DNA from 4 places in the Paenibacillus sp. FSL P2-0089 genome. Region 4 is predicted to be linked to each of the others. Evidence: riboswitches for the same ligand, from Rfam matches in the RefSeq annotation. Region 4 holds a riboswitch; each other region holds the start of a gene.
The links. A riboswitch is a leader RNA that binds a small molecule or an ion and turns the genes downstream of it on or off. The one in region 4 is predicted to bind cyclic di-AMP.
Positions count from the first base shown of each region.

Region 1: linked by a shared signal. The riboswitch ahead of NST69_RS31585 (ubiquitin-like domain-containing protein) and the one ahead of NST69_RS09985 (alpha/beta hydrolase) in region 4 are both predicted to bind cyclic di-AMP.
Region 2: linked by a shared signal. The riboswitch ahead of NST69_RS16050 (APC family permease) and the one ahead of NST69_RS09985 (alpha/beta hydrolase) in region 4 are both predicted to bind cyclic di-AMP.
Region 3: linked by a shared signal. The riboswitch ahead of NST69_RS15420 (hypothetical protein) and the one ahead of NST69_RS09985 (alpha/beta hydrolase) in region 4 are both predicted to bind cyclic di-AMP.

Region 1 is NZ_CP152006.1:7,388,463-7,391,978, forward strand. Features, by position in the region: gene NST69_RS31580 (TatD family hydrolase) at 15-785, shown strand; cyclic di-AMP (ydaO/yuaA leader) riboswitch at 985-1,213, shown strand; gene NST69_RS31585 (ubiquitin-like domain-containing protein) at 1,500-2,660, shown strand; gene rnmV (ribonuclease M5) at 2,822-3,373, shown strand; gene rsmA (16S rRNA (adenine(1518)-N(6)/adenine(1519)-N(6))-dimethyltransferase RsmA) at 3,370-3,516, shown strand, end outside.
Region 2 is NZ_CP152006.1:3,889,287-3,892,802, forward strand. Features, by position in the region: gene NST69_RS16050 (APC family permease) at 1-1,383, opposite strand, end outside; cyclic di-AMP (ydaO/yuaA leader) riboswitch at 1,512-1,671, opposite strand; gene NST69_RS16055 (disulfide oxidoreductase) at 1,898-2,332, opposite strand; gene NST69_RS16060 (DsbA family protein) at 2,329-3,093, opposite strand; gene NST69_RS16065 (ATP-binding protein) at 3,187-3,516, opposite strand, start outside.
Region 3 is NZ_CP152006.1:3,741,368-3,744,883, forward strand. Features, by position in the region: gene NST69_RS15405 (FAD-dependent oxidoreductase) at 1-52, shown strand, start outside; gene NST69_RS15410 (suppressor of fused domain protein) at 533-1,276, opposite strand; gene NST69_RS15415 (hypothetical protein) at 1,409-1,594, shown strand; gene NST69_RS15420 (hypothetical protein) at 1,614-2,081, opposite strand; cyclic di-AMP (ydaO/yuaA leader) riboswitch at 2,287-2,450, opposite strand; gene arsC (arsenate reductase (thioredoxin)) at 3,088-3,507, shown strand.
Region 4 is NZ_CP152006.1:2,444,738-2,448,253, reverse strand. Features, by position in the region: gene NST69_RS09990 (TrkH family potassium uptake protein) at 1-832, opposite strand, end outside; gene NST69_RS09985 (alpha/beta hydrolase) at 859-1,674, opposite strand; cyclic di-AMP (ydaO/yuaA leader) riboswitch at 1,682-1,815, opposite strand; gene mnhG (monovalent cation/H(+) antiporter subunit G) at 1,814-2,173, opposite strand; gene NST69_RS09975 (Na(+)/H(+) antiporter subunit F1) at 2,163-2,456, opposite strand; gene NST69_RS09970 (Na+/H+ antiporter subunit E) at 2,456-2,938, opposite strand; gene NST69_RS09965 (Na+/H+ antiporter subunit D) at 2,944-3,516, opposite strand, start outside.

The DNA of each region.
Region 1 (3,516 bases), 2.8 Mb from region 4:
AAAGGATGTATGTAATGCAGTTATTCGACACCCATACCCATCTGGATGCTCCACAATTCGACGAAGACCGCGAAGAGGTCATTTCCAGGGCGCTGGAAGCCGGCGTCAGCAAGATGATCAACATCGGCTTTAACCGGGATACGATACCGACCACCATGCAGCTTGCCGAGAAATATGATTATATTTATGCAGCCGTTGGCTGGCATCCCCAGGATGCCATCACGATGAAGGACGGAGACCTGGAATGGATCGCCTCCTTATGCGCTCATCCCAAGGTGGTTGCCATCGGCGAGATTGGGCTGGATTACTACTGGGATACCTCTCCTAAGGATGTGCAGCATGAAGTATTCCGCAAGCAGATCGGGCTGGCCCGTGAGCTGAAGATGCCAATCAGCATTCATAACCGTGATGCTCATGAAGATGTGATACGTATACTCCGCGAGGAGAAGGCAGGCGAGGTTGGCGGGGTAATGCACTCCTTCTCCGGGAGCTGGGAAAGTGCCAAGATGTGTCTTGATTTGGGCTTCCATCTTTCTTTTGGAGGACCGATTACGTTCAAGAATGCCCGGGTGCCCAAAGAGGTGCTTGCCCAGACTCCGCTGGACCGGCTGCTGATCGAAACCGACTCCCCATATCTGACTCCGCACCCCTTCCGGGGCAAGCGAAATGAGACCGCTCATGTGAGGCTGGTAGCGGAGGCGGCCGCGGCAATAAAAGGGATTGAATTACAGGAATTGGCGGAAATTACGTATGCGAACGCACTGGAACGATTTGGGATACTCTGAAAACAGGAGTAAAAGCGGTGAAAAATGAAGTATAGCGGATATATTAAACTTTTATGACGGAAAAACGGCCGATTATTACAATATTTTAATCATTTTTTTACGTAAACGTGGTTGAATCGTCCTTTACAACATGTATCAAAACAGGATATCATCTTTTCAGTGCAGTGAGCTGTTGTAACTGTGACAGTCACTAATTTCATGGATCGTCTCGCTGAGTCTCCGTATGGAGAACGGGGGAACCAATAATGCGCTGCCGCATGAACGTACAAGAGTACTGGCACAGAATTGCCGCAGGCATTATTTGATTTCTTTACGTGGTCTTTGGGGTGAATTTGAGGGCAACCGCCGTGAGCGGGTGACCTGAGATAGGGCGTCTCTCTTATGTCCGAACCCGACAGCTAACCCCGTAAGCGCAAGTAAGAGAGGAAACCTCGTGCATAAGCATTCCGACGTATTCGACACCGGGAAGCCACGAAAGAGTCCTCTATGAGCTCTTTTTAGGCTTCTTTTGTTTTGAATAATGAGAATGCTCCCGGCATACTGTTATATAACAGATCTCCGGAGTAACTATGCCGAGCAGGCGATCCATGAGCAGGAAACGCTGAAGCAAGTGCGGGCGTATCCTGTTGCAAACTCAAACCTAGTTTCGTCAGAAGTGATACAGTCACCTTGAACTAACTTGGACGACGGGGCTATGTAAGGAGGATGGAAAGAGTGGGCGTATTCCAACCAGAGGTATCCCATGATTCGCAATCATCCAGCAGGTCTTTCGCATTACGGTTGAAGCAAGTGAATCCCCGCGTAGTTTTACTTGCCGGTGTGGCATCGATTGTTATCGCACTGTTAATACTGCTGTACGTACACGGTCAGAGCAAAAAAGAAATTACCCTAGTAATAGACGGACAGGTACAGACACTGGAGACGCGGGAAACGCTGTTCAGTGATGTGCTGGCTAAGGAACAGATTTCGCTGCAGGCGCATGATGAATTATCTATTGGCCTTAGTGATGAAATAAAAGACGGCGACCGTATCGTGATTAACACTGCGCAGAAGTTCGCTCTTACCGTAGACGGAAAGACCGAGACGTTATTTACGACCGAGGATACCATTGGTCAGGCCATCGACAAGCTGGGCTACAGCCTGGAAGGCTTAGACAAGATTTACCCTTCGCTAGAAACCGCAGTATCTGCAGACATGGAAATCAAAATTGTCCGGATTAACAAGCATGTGGTTCAACGGACAACTAATTTGCCTTTCCGGGTCATTAAGACAGCAGACCCCTCATTGACCAAGGGAACCGTAAGAGTGGCACAGGCAGGTAAGCCTGGCGTAATGGTCCAGCACATCGAGAAGATCTATCAAGATGGCGAGCTGGCATCCATGCGCATGATCGGCAAGGAAGTACAGACGGTTACCAAGGACAAAGTCATTGCCATTGGAACCAAGCCGCTTCCTAAGCCCGTCGTAGTTACTGCCAAAGTTTCCAAACCTGTAACAACCTCCAAGTCATCTAAAGCGAGCGCAAAGGCCAGCAATGTTACCAGTAAGGCTGGTGTGGATTTCGAGTACAAAAGAATGATTAAAAACGTATCCATGACCGCGTATTCGTCGCAGGAACCGGGTATTGGAACACGTACTGCCTCCGGCACACGCGTAACGGAAGGCCGCACTATTGCTGTAGATCCTAGGGTTATACCAATCGGCTGGTGGGTGTACATTGAAGGATTAGGGTTTCGCCGAGCAGAGGATACCGGCGGTGCCATCAAAGGCAACAAGGTGGATGTCTATTACGATTCACTGAGTCATGCCCGTAATTTCGGCCGCAAGTCGCGCACACTCTATGTGATCGGACCTGTGAAGCCGGAGCTGAACTAAACGTAAAGTCTTTTGCAAATTAGCGGTTAATACGATATAGTGAGGGAAGCACTTACGAAATTTCAGAGAGCTGCCGCTCATCACTTATACATTCTTTAGCCAAAAAGAAGGGGAGCGAATCCTCTTCTTTTTGCGTTCTGGAGTAAGGAGTAAAAATATTTATGATTAAAGAGCTAATTGTGGTTGAAGGGAAAAGTGATACCGTTGCCGTTAAGCGGGCGGTTGAGGCCGATACGATTGAAACCGGGGGTTCGGCAGTGGATAGCAGGGTCATTGCCAAGATCAAGCTGGCCATGGAGCGCCGGGGTGTAATCATTCTTACCGACCCGGATCATGCCGGAGAGCGAATCCGCAAAATCGTCGCGGCCAAGGTGCCGGGCTGCAAGCATGCCTTCATCCCTGAGAAGGATGCAACGCGCAAAGGAGATATCGGAATAGAGAATGCTTCGCCTGAGGCTATCCGCCATGCGCTGGAGCATGTACATACCTCCTTCGAGGGGGCGCCGCCCATCATCGGGCTGGATGAGCTTATGGCCGCAGGGCTGATGGTGCATCCCCGGGCGGCTGAGCGCAGAATGCAGCTTGGCAATCTGCTCGGTATCGGTTATTGCAATGGCAAACAGCTGTACAAACGTCTGGCGATGTTCGGCATTACCCGCGAAGAGTTCGCGCAGGCCCTCGCCCAAATTGATCAGGGAGGCATTACTTCATGAGCGGTATCGAGAATATCTCGTCCCCAACAAGAACCAAAGCGATAATTCAGCGTTACGGATTCTCCTTCAAAAAAAGCCTGGGCCAGAACTTTCTGATCGATCAGAATATTCTGGACAAAATCGTGGATGCCGCCGGTCTGGAC
Region 2 (3,516 bases), 1.4 Mb from region 4:
GATCCGCAGCTGATCGGCAATATTCATATAATGGCGGTGAATCCGGTGGAACACGATGATAACAGCCGGCAGGAAGATGAAGGCCATCCACACGCTGGAGAATTTAGTGATTATGAAAATCAGGGTGATCGTTAATGTAGTGAGCATCCCCACCGTATTGACGGCGAACTTGCTCTGCCAGCCTTTCGGCTTCGTTCTGTACCATTGGACCATCATGCCCAGCTGCGACAGCGTGAACGGAATGAATACCCCTACTGCATATAATGGAATGAGTCCTTCCGTATTCCCGTGAAACGCCGCCACCAGCACAGCCGACATAACACCGAGGAAAATAATACCGTTGGAGAAGCCCAGCCGGTCGCCGCGCACCATGAAGGCATGGGGCAGATATTTGTCTTTGGCGAACATGAACGCCAGCAGCGGGAAGGCCGAGTACGCCGTATTGGCTGCCAGGAACAGGATAACCGCCGTAATCCCCTGAATGAAGAAGTACAGTCCGCCGCGGCCGAAGGTAGATTCGGTAATCTGTGAGACCACGGTGGCCTTCTCATCAGGCATGATACCGTACCAGTAAGCGAGCAGCGTAATACCTGTGAACATTACCCCGAGAATGAGGCCCATGAGCATCAGCGTTTTGGCTGCATTTTTCTCCGCGGGCGCTTTGAAGTTAGGAATGGCATTGGAGACCGCTTCTACCCCGGTCAGAGCCGAACAGCCGGAGCTGAAGGCCTTCAGCAGCAGAAACATACTCACGTTCGATACGGCCGAGCCAATCTCAGGAACATGGGCATGGGCGCCGCCGGTCATATATTTGAAGACCCCCGAGATGATGAGCACGAAGATGGAAACCACGAACAGATAGACCGGGATAGCGATGAAGGAGGCCGATTCGGTCACTCCCCGCAGGTTAACAATCGTTAAGAGCACGATAACAGATACCGCTATCAGAACACTATGATTATGCAGACTTGGAAAAGCTGAAGTGATTGCATCCGTCCCCGCCGACGCACTTACCGCCACCGTCAGAATGTAATCCACCAGCAGAGAGCCGCCGGCCAGTAAGCCGGTATGCACCCCTAGATTGCTTTTGGCGACAATATACGCGCCCCCGCCTTGGGGATAAGCGAAGATCGTCTGCCGGTAGGACAGAATCAGAATAGCCAGCAGGCCCAATACGGCTAATGCAATTGGCAAGGAGTACCAGATAGCGGTGAACCCGGCGGCCACCAGTACAATCAGAATTTGTTCTGTTCCGTAGGCTACAGACGAGAGCGCATCAGAAGACAGGACAGCCAGTGCTTTCACCTTGGATAACTTTTCATGATCGAGTTCGTTCGACTTCATCGGACGCCCGATCAATAGTCGTTTTACCTTGCTTACCATTGTAGTAACAGTTCCTCTCTTGGTTAAGTTGAAACGGGTTTCCCTGCGCTGTTTTCATAAGTGGATTTCATAAATGCAGGCACCAAAATAAGCATACGGAAATGATCCGCATGCCTTAGTGTGCATGGTCATTATCCCACTAGTGGCTTACGAGGTTAGCTGGCGGATTCGGACTGTGGTAGCCCTACGGTTACAGGTCAAGTAGCCTGCTCCGATTCACCCCTTTTGGCCTTGGCCAAAGTGTGGTTCCCCCGTTTTTCCTTCCGGAAAATTCAGCGCATATTCAACTTCTCACAAGGACTAATATTAAGCTACAACACGTCTTCCGTAAAGCGTGGAAACAAATGAAAAAAGAATGAAAAGCACTCAAAACAACCAAATTCATCATCCGGTATGTCTTGATCTTTCATTCTCTTTCATTATCCCTTTACCACGTGATTTTACAGGGTTTTTGCATATTATTTTTTACTAAAATTAAGGGTATTCTCTTCTCTTCCTTCTGCCCGTCAGCTTCTTACTCCGCAGGCTCCTCTTTGCGTCCTGTCCAGAGCAGAATGGAGATTAAGGCAAAGGCTATAAGTGCAAGCAGAGGGATCGTTATAAATCCGAACCAGTTCAGATAATCCTTGTTGCACGGTACGCCGATGGTACAGGGAAGCACCTTGCTGAGCGCCGGAATTTTCTGCTCCGCATAATGATATATGGAGATGCTGCCGCCAATCAGACTAAGGGGAAGCACGTATGGAATGATCCGCTTGTCCCCCCGGTAGGTGGCGATCCCCAGCAGGAACAGCTGCGGATACATGAAGATCCGCTGGAACCAGCACAGCTTACAGGGCTCGTAATTTAGGACCTCACTGAGATACAGGCTTCCTGCTACAGCCACCACACAGACGAACCAGGCCAAGTAGAGACAGTTACGCCGGCAGAAGGCAGAGAAGGCGGTCATTGGGCGGTCCCTGCTCCCGCTGCTGCTGTTGCTGCCTGAATCTGGGCGTCAATCGCCTCCATATTGAAAGGCTCCTTCACCTTGATGCCGTTCACGTACAAGGAAGGCGTATTCGTTACGCCCGTATCGGTGCCAAGCTGAATATCCCGCTCCAGCTCGCTTACGTAGGTACGCTCGTCAATGTCCTTGCGCAGCAGGTCGTAATCCACCGGCAGCTCCAGCTGCTTGGCGAGACTCACCAGGAAGTCAGGTGTAGCCCATTCCTTCTCTTCATTCCCCTGATTGGCATAGATCGCATCGAAATACTTCCAGAACGCTTCCTGGTTCTGATGATAGACCGATAGCGCTGCCAGGGAGGCCGTTCTGGAATCCGTACCGAGGAAGGCCAGATTCACGAAATAGAAGGCTGCTTTATTCTGATCGACATAGCCCTGAACGATCTGCGGCTTGATCACACCGGTGAACTGGGCGCAAGCCGGACATTTGAAATCGCCGAATTCCACAATTTTGACCGGAGCATCCTCCTTGCCAAGCCGCATCATTTCGCTGTAATTGAAGGCAACCGGCTTACTGTCTGTACCGGCAGGCGAAGAGTCCTTCGATGCCAGCATAAATAAGCCTACAAAAATAATAATGACGATGGCCACCGTACTCACGATCAGAATTCTCGTTTTCTGCTTCTGCTGCTCCTGCTCTGCCCTGCGCTTCTCCTGCTTGCTCATCTGGGGAGCCGTGACATTGTTCTTTTTTGTTTTGCTCAAAGAGAGTTCCTTTCCGTCCTCAGGACTATCGTGATAAAAGAATAGTTACTTTCAAATTATATAATGTTAACTCTCTTGTTGGCAATCGCTGTCTTATACGGCTTCATTCTCCTCCGCTGACTCCCCCTCCCCTGTATCCTTGCCGAAAAATACCTCCGGGGAATGCTCCTGCGACTGCAGCTTAATTCTGAAGAAGAATTGTGTGCCGCCCCCTTCTGCCGGTTCTGCCCAGATCTCTCCTTGCATCAGGTCTACAAGCTTCTTGCAGATCGCAAGGCCCAGACCCGTGCCGGGGTACTTACGGGTATGCGACCCGTCCACCTGCGAGAAGGACTGGAAGAGCAGCTGCAGCTTATCCGGTGAGATGCCAATGCCGGTGTCGCGCACCATGAATTGCAGCGCCTGAGCGGTCTCCCTGACGCC
Region 3 (3,516 bases), 1.3 Mb from region 4:
ACTTGTCCGCCAAGGCGCATGGTTAGGGGAGCAGATCAATGAGCGGTACTAGGAAGGTTGAACTGTATTACAGTCAACTGTGATAGAAAGCCAACTAGTAGAGCATCAGAATTAAACAAGTGATTTCATTCCATAAAAGTGGTAAGAGATGATGCTGGGTTCGTAGCGAAAAAAAGCAGAGATAAGTGTATTCTGTGCAACTAAAAATAGGGAAACGGGTGAACTTCCTCTTCTAATTGTAGTCTGTACAACTAAATTTTCCCGGATCGACGAAAACCCAGATATAGAGGCATTTTAATTGCAGGAAATACAGCTAAACGGAGATTGAGCGGCACATCCGATGATTTAGTTGTACGAATTGCAATTAAGCCTCCCCCTTGCAGCCTATTCGGTGCAGATAACCTTCAGCAAGCTATTAGTTAAAGTAATTCCCACACGTTTAGATCTGATGAGCTAACTAGTATCAAAAGGCTGAGCCCAAAGTCATATTCTTGACTTAAGCTCAGCCTTTTAAAGCTGTTAATCCGGGCGGTTATTTACAAGCGTTGTGTCTATTCGGATTCAGAACGAGGAAATCCTCTGGAAGCTCGAACAGCTTGGCCACCAGTTCGTCTATACCGGACTCCAGCTTGAACTCCATTTCCTCCCGGTACAGCGGAACCAGGAAATAAACCTGAACCTGATTGCCATCTTTCGTATGGACGGTGCTAACCTCTTCCGACAGAGCATACAGGATCACACCGGACAGCTCCGTGTTATCCGCGTAAGGCTCGTAATCCTCCGTGTTGGGGATCGTATGTCCGTATCCAAGCCACGTCTGATACATATGCGGGAATCGGGCAAGCATCTTCATCAGGCGGATCGGCCAGTAGTTCTCCTCCACTTCAAAATCCTCCTGCGTAAGCGGCCAGTCCGCCGGCAAAAACATCATCAGCTCCGCGCGTTCCAGATGCTTATACTCTTTACGGATCTCCTGAGGGAGCGTCAGCGGCAGATCGCTCATCCCATTGGTGTACAGCACCCGGTAGGGCTCATCAGGTGTAGCCTCCATAATATTTACATCAATATGTACGATGTCTGAAATCAGTTCGTGGAACACGCCAGTTTCCCGGTTTGGAAAGACCCGATTGAAATGTTCGTTTAAATCTTCCATGTACAAAATATTGGCGGGAGGCGTAACCTGCTGCTCATCCGAAGCGTCATAACCATAAATGGTGGTACCATCTTCCGATTTGCCCATTTCCTTGCCGCCAAACAGTTTTTTGAAAAAGTTCATGTCTTTGCGCTCCTCTGTGTGGGTGTATATTAAAGTGCGAAATGAAGTATTTGAAACCTCACTTGGAAGTATAACAAAAGACATAGCCCCGGAGCGATGGGTCTATCGATTCGAATTTCAAAAGGAGCAGATATGAACTATATCATTTTTGATCTGGAAGCCACCTGTTGGGAAAATGACCGCAAGCGGGGCGTAGGCATGGAGAGAGCCTTGACTATGCTTGAATTGCCGCTTGAAGGTACTCACCATAGAGGTATCGATGATGCCAAGAACTTCGCGAAAATATTCGTTAAGATTTTTGACCAATTGAAGGTTTGATAATTTAAATTGATCATGTCTATAGCAGTGAATAATAGGATACTGATTCTGCAAATAAAATGGTTGGATTCAGATGACTCTTCACCGTATTAATTGAATGGATTCTTTGCTTTGTCCTTTGATGGCGATACCGCTCCGATCCGGCTCCTACCTTCATTCGGATTTGGTCATTTTGAATGAACATACTATCGAGTGCAGTCTTGATCATGTTAAGTTGATTGGGGGCCCATTCTTGTCCGTGCATCCGGACGTATTCTGTGGCTTCTTCTGCAGTACAATGACATATCTCTTTCAGAAAAGAGCCCCATTTGATTAAATCCACCGCATTGTCACCCGCACAAAGAATGCAATTCCCATAGCTGATCTGTCCTCCGAAGGTTAACTTCAACACCCCATACCAGTATCCGTAAGGCTCTGAAATATGCATGAAGGAAGGGCGGCAGCTAAATGCGAACAACTCGATTCGTGACAGTCTGGCGTTAATCATGAATAATGCCTCCTAGGTTGTCTATAGATTTCATATAACGCTGCAGATTATGGGTCTGCTCAGCTGTGGCTACATAGGCTGACAGTTCAGTTTCATTCTCACATACAGCAGCATGCTCAAGCCAAACGGAATATTTGGTTTTCTGTACGATGGATAAGTGTAATGGAAAGGTTTTGCGGGATCGCAGCAAAAAAGCATGGTTAATGCAGGCTCTCTCCAGTGCTTACGAGGTTAGCTGACGGATTCGGACGGTGAGAGTCGTCCTACCAGTGAAGAGTTCAATCTTCTTTGGATTCACCCCATTTCGGCTGGCCACAGCCATTTGGTTCCCCCGCTTCCCGCCTGACGGGAATTCAGCATTTGTTAAAAGGAATCTTACGCTGAGCATCACCGTTTGTAAAATGCTGAAAGTTCTCTAGGAGACTAAATAAGACTCTATAGGATATAAAAATGAAGAAAATCCCTTGTAATCTAGCATTCATCCTCGATTTTCTTAAGTTATCGCGTATTTATTAACTTTTTAATGCAACCTAAATGGGGCTAAATGAATCTTAATGCTTCTTTAATCATGATTATAAAAAAGAGAATCGGAGAGATTGAGACTGGTTGCAGAGATACTAAGAGGTTTATTGTCTGCCTTTACAGGTGAACATGTGCGAGAGCCCGATTAATTATTTGCTTGTATGGAGTGCCGCCATTATGAATCCAATATTGGAATGGATTGAGAATAAATGTTCTGGTATAATCAACTGAGAACATCAGTTCTGTTATCAAATGCCATTTGCCGTAAGTTGCATGGCAAGAAACATCGGATTGGGATAAGATCCTCAAGAGTGCAAAATGGACGCCTATATAAAGCTTTATGGGAGCAAATGCTAGGGGCGTTGTACTTACCGATACTTGGACATACTAACACTTTGAACTTGTAGGTTTACCTTTTATTCCGAGAAAAAATGAGTTTATATATAATATTGACCTTATTTAAAATCAAAGGAGAATGCGACTCATGGATAAGAAAACCATTTACTTTTTGTGTACAGGAAACTCCTGCCGGAGTCAGATGGCCGAAGGCTGGGCCAAGAAATATTTGAGCAATGAATGGAATGTGTATAGTGCAGGCATTGAGGCTCATGGGTTGAATCCGAAAGCCGTTCAAGCGATGAGTGAAGTAGGTATAGATATCTCAGGTCAAACATCAGATATTATTGATCCGCAGCTGCTGAACAGCTCTGATCTCGTCATTACTTTATGTGGAGATGCAGCAGATAAGTGTCCCATTACCCCGCCTCAGGTGAAACGTGAGCATTGGGGATTCGACGATCCGGCAAAAGCGCAAGGAACAGATGAAGAGAAGTGGGCAGTCTTCCAGCAGGTTCGTGATCAAGTGGGAGAGCGCATCAAACAATTTGCTGAAACGGGTGAATAGTCACGATAG
Region 4 (3,516 bases):
CAACACCCTGAAAATATGCCGCCCAAGTTCTTTCACTCCATGAGAGAGTACTGAATGTTTTTGTGTTAAAAAGTTCAATCGCAAAAATCACCAAAAACCCTGCCATACAAAGGAGTCCAGAGGTAATTAAAACTATTTTTGTATGAAAGGAAAGATCTCTCCATCTTCTTTTCCGGTACAGATCCAGAATCACCGTGAATCCAATCCCGCCGATGATAAACAAAAAAGAGATAACAATATTAACTAAAGGGTCACCCACATAGCGGCTCAGACTGTCTGGCCATAATCCAAATCCGGCGTTATTGAAGGCAGACACTGAATGGAATATTCCATAATAAATGGACCTTGTTGTTCCTAGTTCATTTGCCCATCGAAGGGCCAACACTATAGCTCCAGTTGTCTCCACTATAAATGAAATGAGAAAGATACTGAGTGATAACCGCACGACTCCTTGTGTTGTTACAGAATTAGATGATTGCTGGATAAGCAGACGTTCTTTTAATCCAATCTTTTTCCCCATGATCACGGCGATCAAAACACTGAATGTCATAAATCCCAAACCGCCAATTTGAATCAGAAGTAGGATAATGACCTGTCCAAAATGAGAAAAATCGGTACCGGTATCAAGTACAACGAGGCCCGTTACACATACGGCTGAAGTCGAAGTAAACAGTGCTGCCAGCCACCCTATACTAAGTCCGCTGGACGAAGATATCGGCAAGGCCAGCAGCACTGTACCAAGAAATATAGGGACTGCAAAACCGAGTAAAATGATTCTGGATGAGGTCAGTTTGAGATTTGTGATAAAGGATGAGATTTTGTTAAAGAACATATCATTGGCTCCCATTATAATTCAAGTTAGTTGCCAGCTGCCGCCCGCTGAAAACTATGCTGTTCCCTAAGATAATCCAGTAATATACGGTTGAAGAGCTGGGGTTGACACAGATGAGTCGGATACATCGCATCCTCAAGGATCGCCAGACGGGCAGACGGATACTTGCTGGCTGTTCTTTTCACCTGCTCCAGCGCCCATTCATTCTGATTCCCGGATACAACAAGAACAGGAATCTGCAGCCGTAATGCGAACCCGTAGCTGTCCGTTTGTCTAAGTGCCAGCCGCTGCTTAATTAATTCCGTTGTCCGTTCATGCACAAGCTCTTTCCTGAGAATATGATAAGCCGAGAGCCACTTATTGTAGGTGATGCGCAAGGAACGGACGAACATTTCGGCAGGAAGATAATGGGCCGCCCATGCGCAGACCTCAAAGATTCCTTTCATTTTACTGCCTCTCGCCGTGTAATCCTCCTGAAAATAACTGTCCACCAATACCATATTTATTATCCGTTCAGGGTACAGATAGGCGAATTTCTGGGCGAGCACAGCACCACTGGAACAAGCTACGATAACAGCCTTCTCTACAGATAAAGCGTCCAATAACAGCTTCAAATCTTCACATTGTGTGTCTACGATCCGGCTGATCTCCACATCCATTTTACCCGATTGCCCGTTCCCTCTCAAATCGAATACGATCACTTTGGCACGCTTGCTGAAATAATCCGCTTGCGGCTCAAACAGATGATGAGAGGTCGAATAATCATGAATAAAAACAATAGGCAGACCGCTGCCCGACATCTCATAATACAGCGACGTTCCATTCACTTCAATATGCGGCATATACAGTGCATCCTCTCATGAACGCTTGCGGGGTTAGCTGCCGGATTCGGGCCTGAAAGTAGCCCTACTCGTTTTTCCCGAGATTCACCCCATGTAACCTGGTTCCCCCGCTTCCTATAAGGAATTCAGCGATTAACTATTATTTTACAGACGTTTCCTTGCTTTCTTCCCCCAGCACCTTCAGGTCATCCTGAACGCTTCCCTTCCATAAGGGCACTCCGGAACGGTAGGCAGCCCGGCCATTTAAGTGACCTGCTACCGGTGAAGTGATGAATACAAATACAATCGCCAGCAGAAGCTTGACATTAACCGTTCCGTCTTTGAACCAAAAGTACAGGAAACCTCCTGTCAGCAAACACAATACCCCGAAGGTTGCACTTTTGGTAGCCGCATGTGAACGCAGATAGACATCGGGCAGCCGGACTAAGCCGAAGGCACTTAAGCCGCAGAAGACTGCACCCATTACCACAAGAATAGAGCTAATCAGTTCACCTGTCATTGGGGTTCCCTCCATCCTCTATAACGGCTCCCCGTTCAATATATCTGGCCAGTGCCGTAGTACCAATAAACGTCAGAATTCCGATAACCAGAATGACTTCTATAAAATCCTGGGTATCCAGCAGCATACTGAAGACGGTTATCATAGCGAGTACATGAATGCCGATCGTATCGAGTGCGGCAACCCTGTCGGAGCGGGTTGGCCCTTTCAGGAGACGGAACAGGCAGGCCAGCATCGCCAGAGCCAGAATGATCATGGCCACGGTTAGCATAACTGGGATCATTAACGGGTCACCTCCCTGATCGCTCGTTCGAAGGTGCCTCTAATCTGCGTGACCAGCAACTGAGCATCTTTAATATCAATAGCATGAATGTACAGCGTCTTGCCATCCTTCGACACATCAAGAGTCAGGGTTCCCGGTGTCAGACAAATCAGGCACGAGAGCAGTGTGACCTCCCAGGGCGTGGCCAAGGCAGTCTCATAAGCAAAGATACCGGGACGTATAGCCAGTTTTGGACGGATGATATGGCCAATGACCACGAAATTCGAGACCGTAAGTTCACGGGCAAAGATCAGCAGAAGCTTCAGTACAGCCCATATACGTATGAGATAGAAGGTCCGGGGCTGGGACCTGGATTTCCTAAATAACAGTAAAAGTCCGATGCCCAGCAGATAACCTACTAAGAAGCTTGAGCCAGAGCCATTGTTATTTATCGCCATCCACAGAAAGGCAATCAACAGATTAAACAGGAATTGTAAGGCCATATTCACTACTCCTTCATTATGGCTTCAATATATAGCGCAGGTGAAGCCAGAACCTCGCCAGCCTGCGATACATAAGTATACACATACTCCGCTCCGATCCCCATGGCAATCACAAGCAGCAGCAGGCCGGCAGCCACAGCCGAAGCAGCCTTCAAGCTCACCTTAGGCTGCTCTTCCTTGGGTTCATTTCCCCAGAAGGCCAGCCTGAACACCTTCATCAGGGAGAACAGCACCAGAAAGCTTGATCCCAGACCGATGAGGGACAGCGTCAGCATCCCCTCGGACAACGCTCCACGGAGGATCATAATTTTGCCGGCAAAACCGCTAAGCGGCGGAATCCCCACCAGGGCGAGCGCCAGAATAAAAAACATCCAGCCGAGGAGCGGATACTTTCGGATCATCCCGCCCATACTGCCTAGCCGGTCAGTTCCGGCTGCGGATATAATCATCCCGCCCAGAATAAACATAAGTCCCTTGGCCAGCATATCGTGCAGCAGATAGAAGACTGCCCCATTCATTGAATCTGCAGTCCCTGCAGCGAGCCCAAAGGCTACAAATCCAACGCTGATAATGACGTT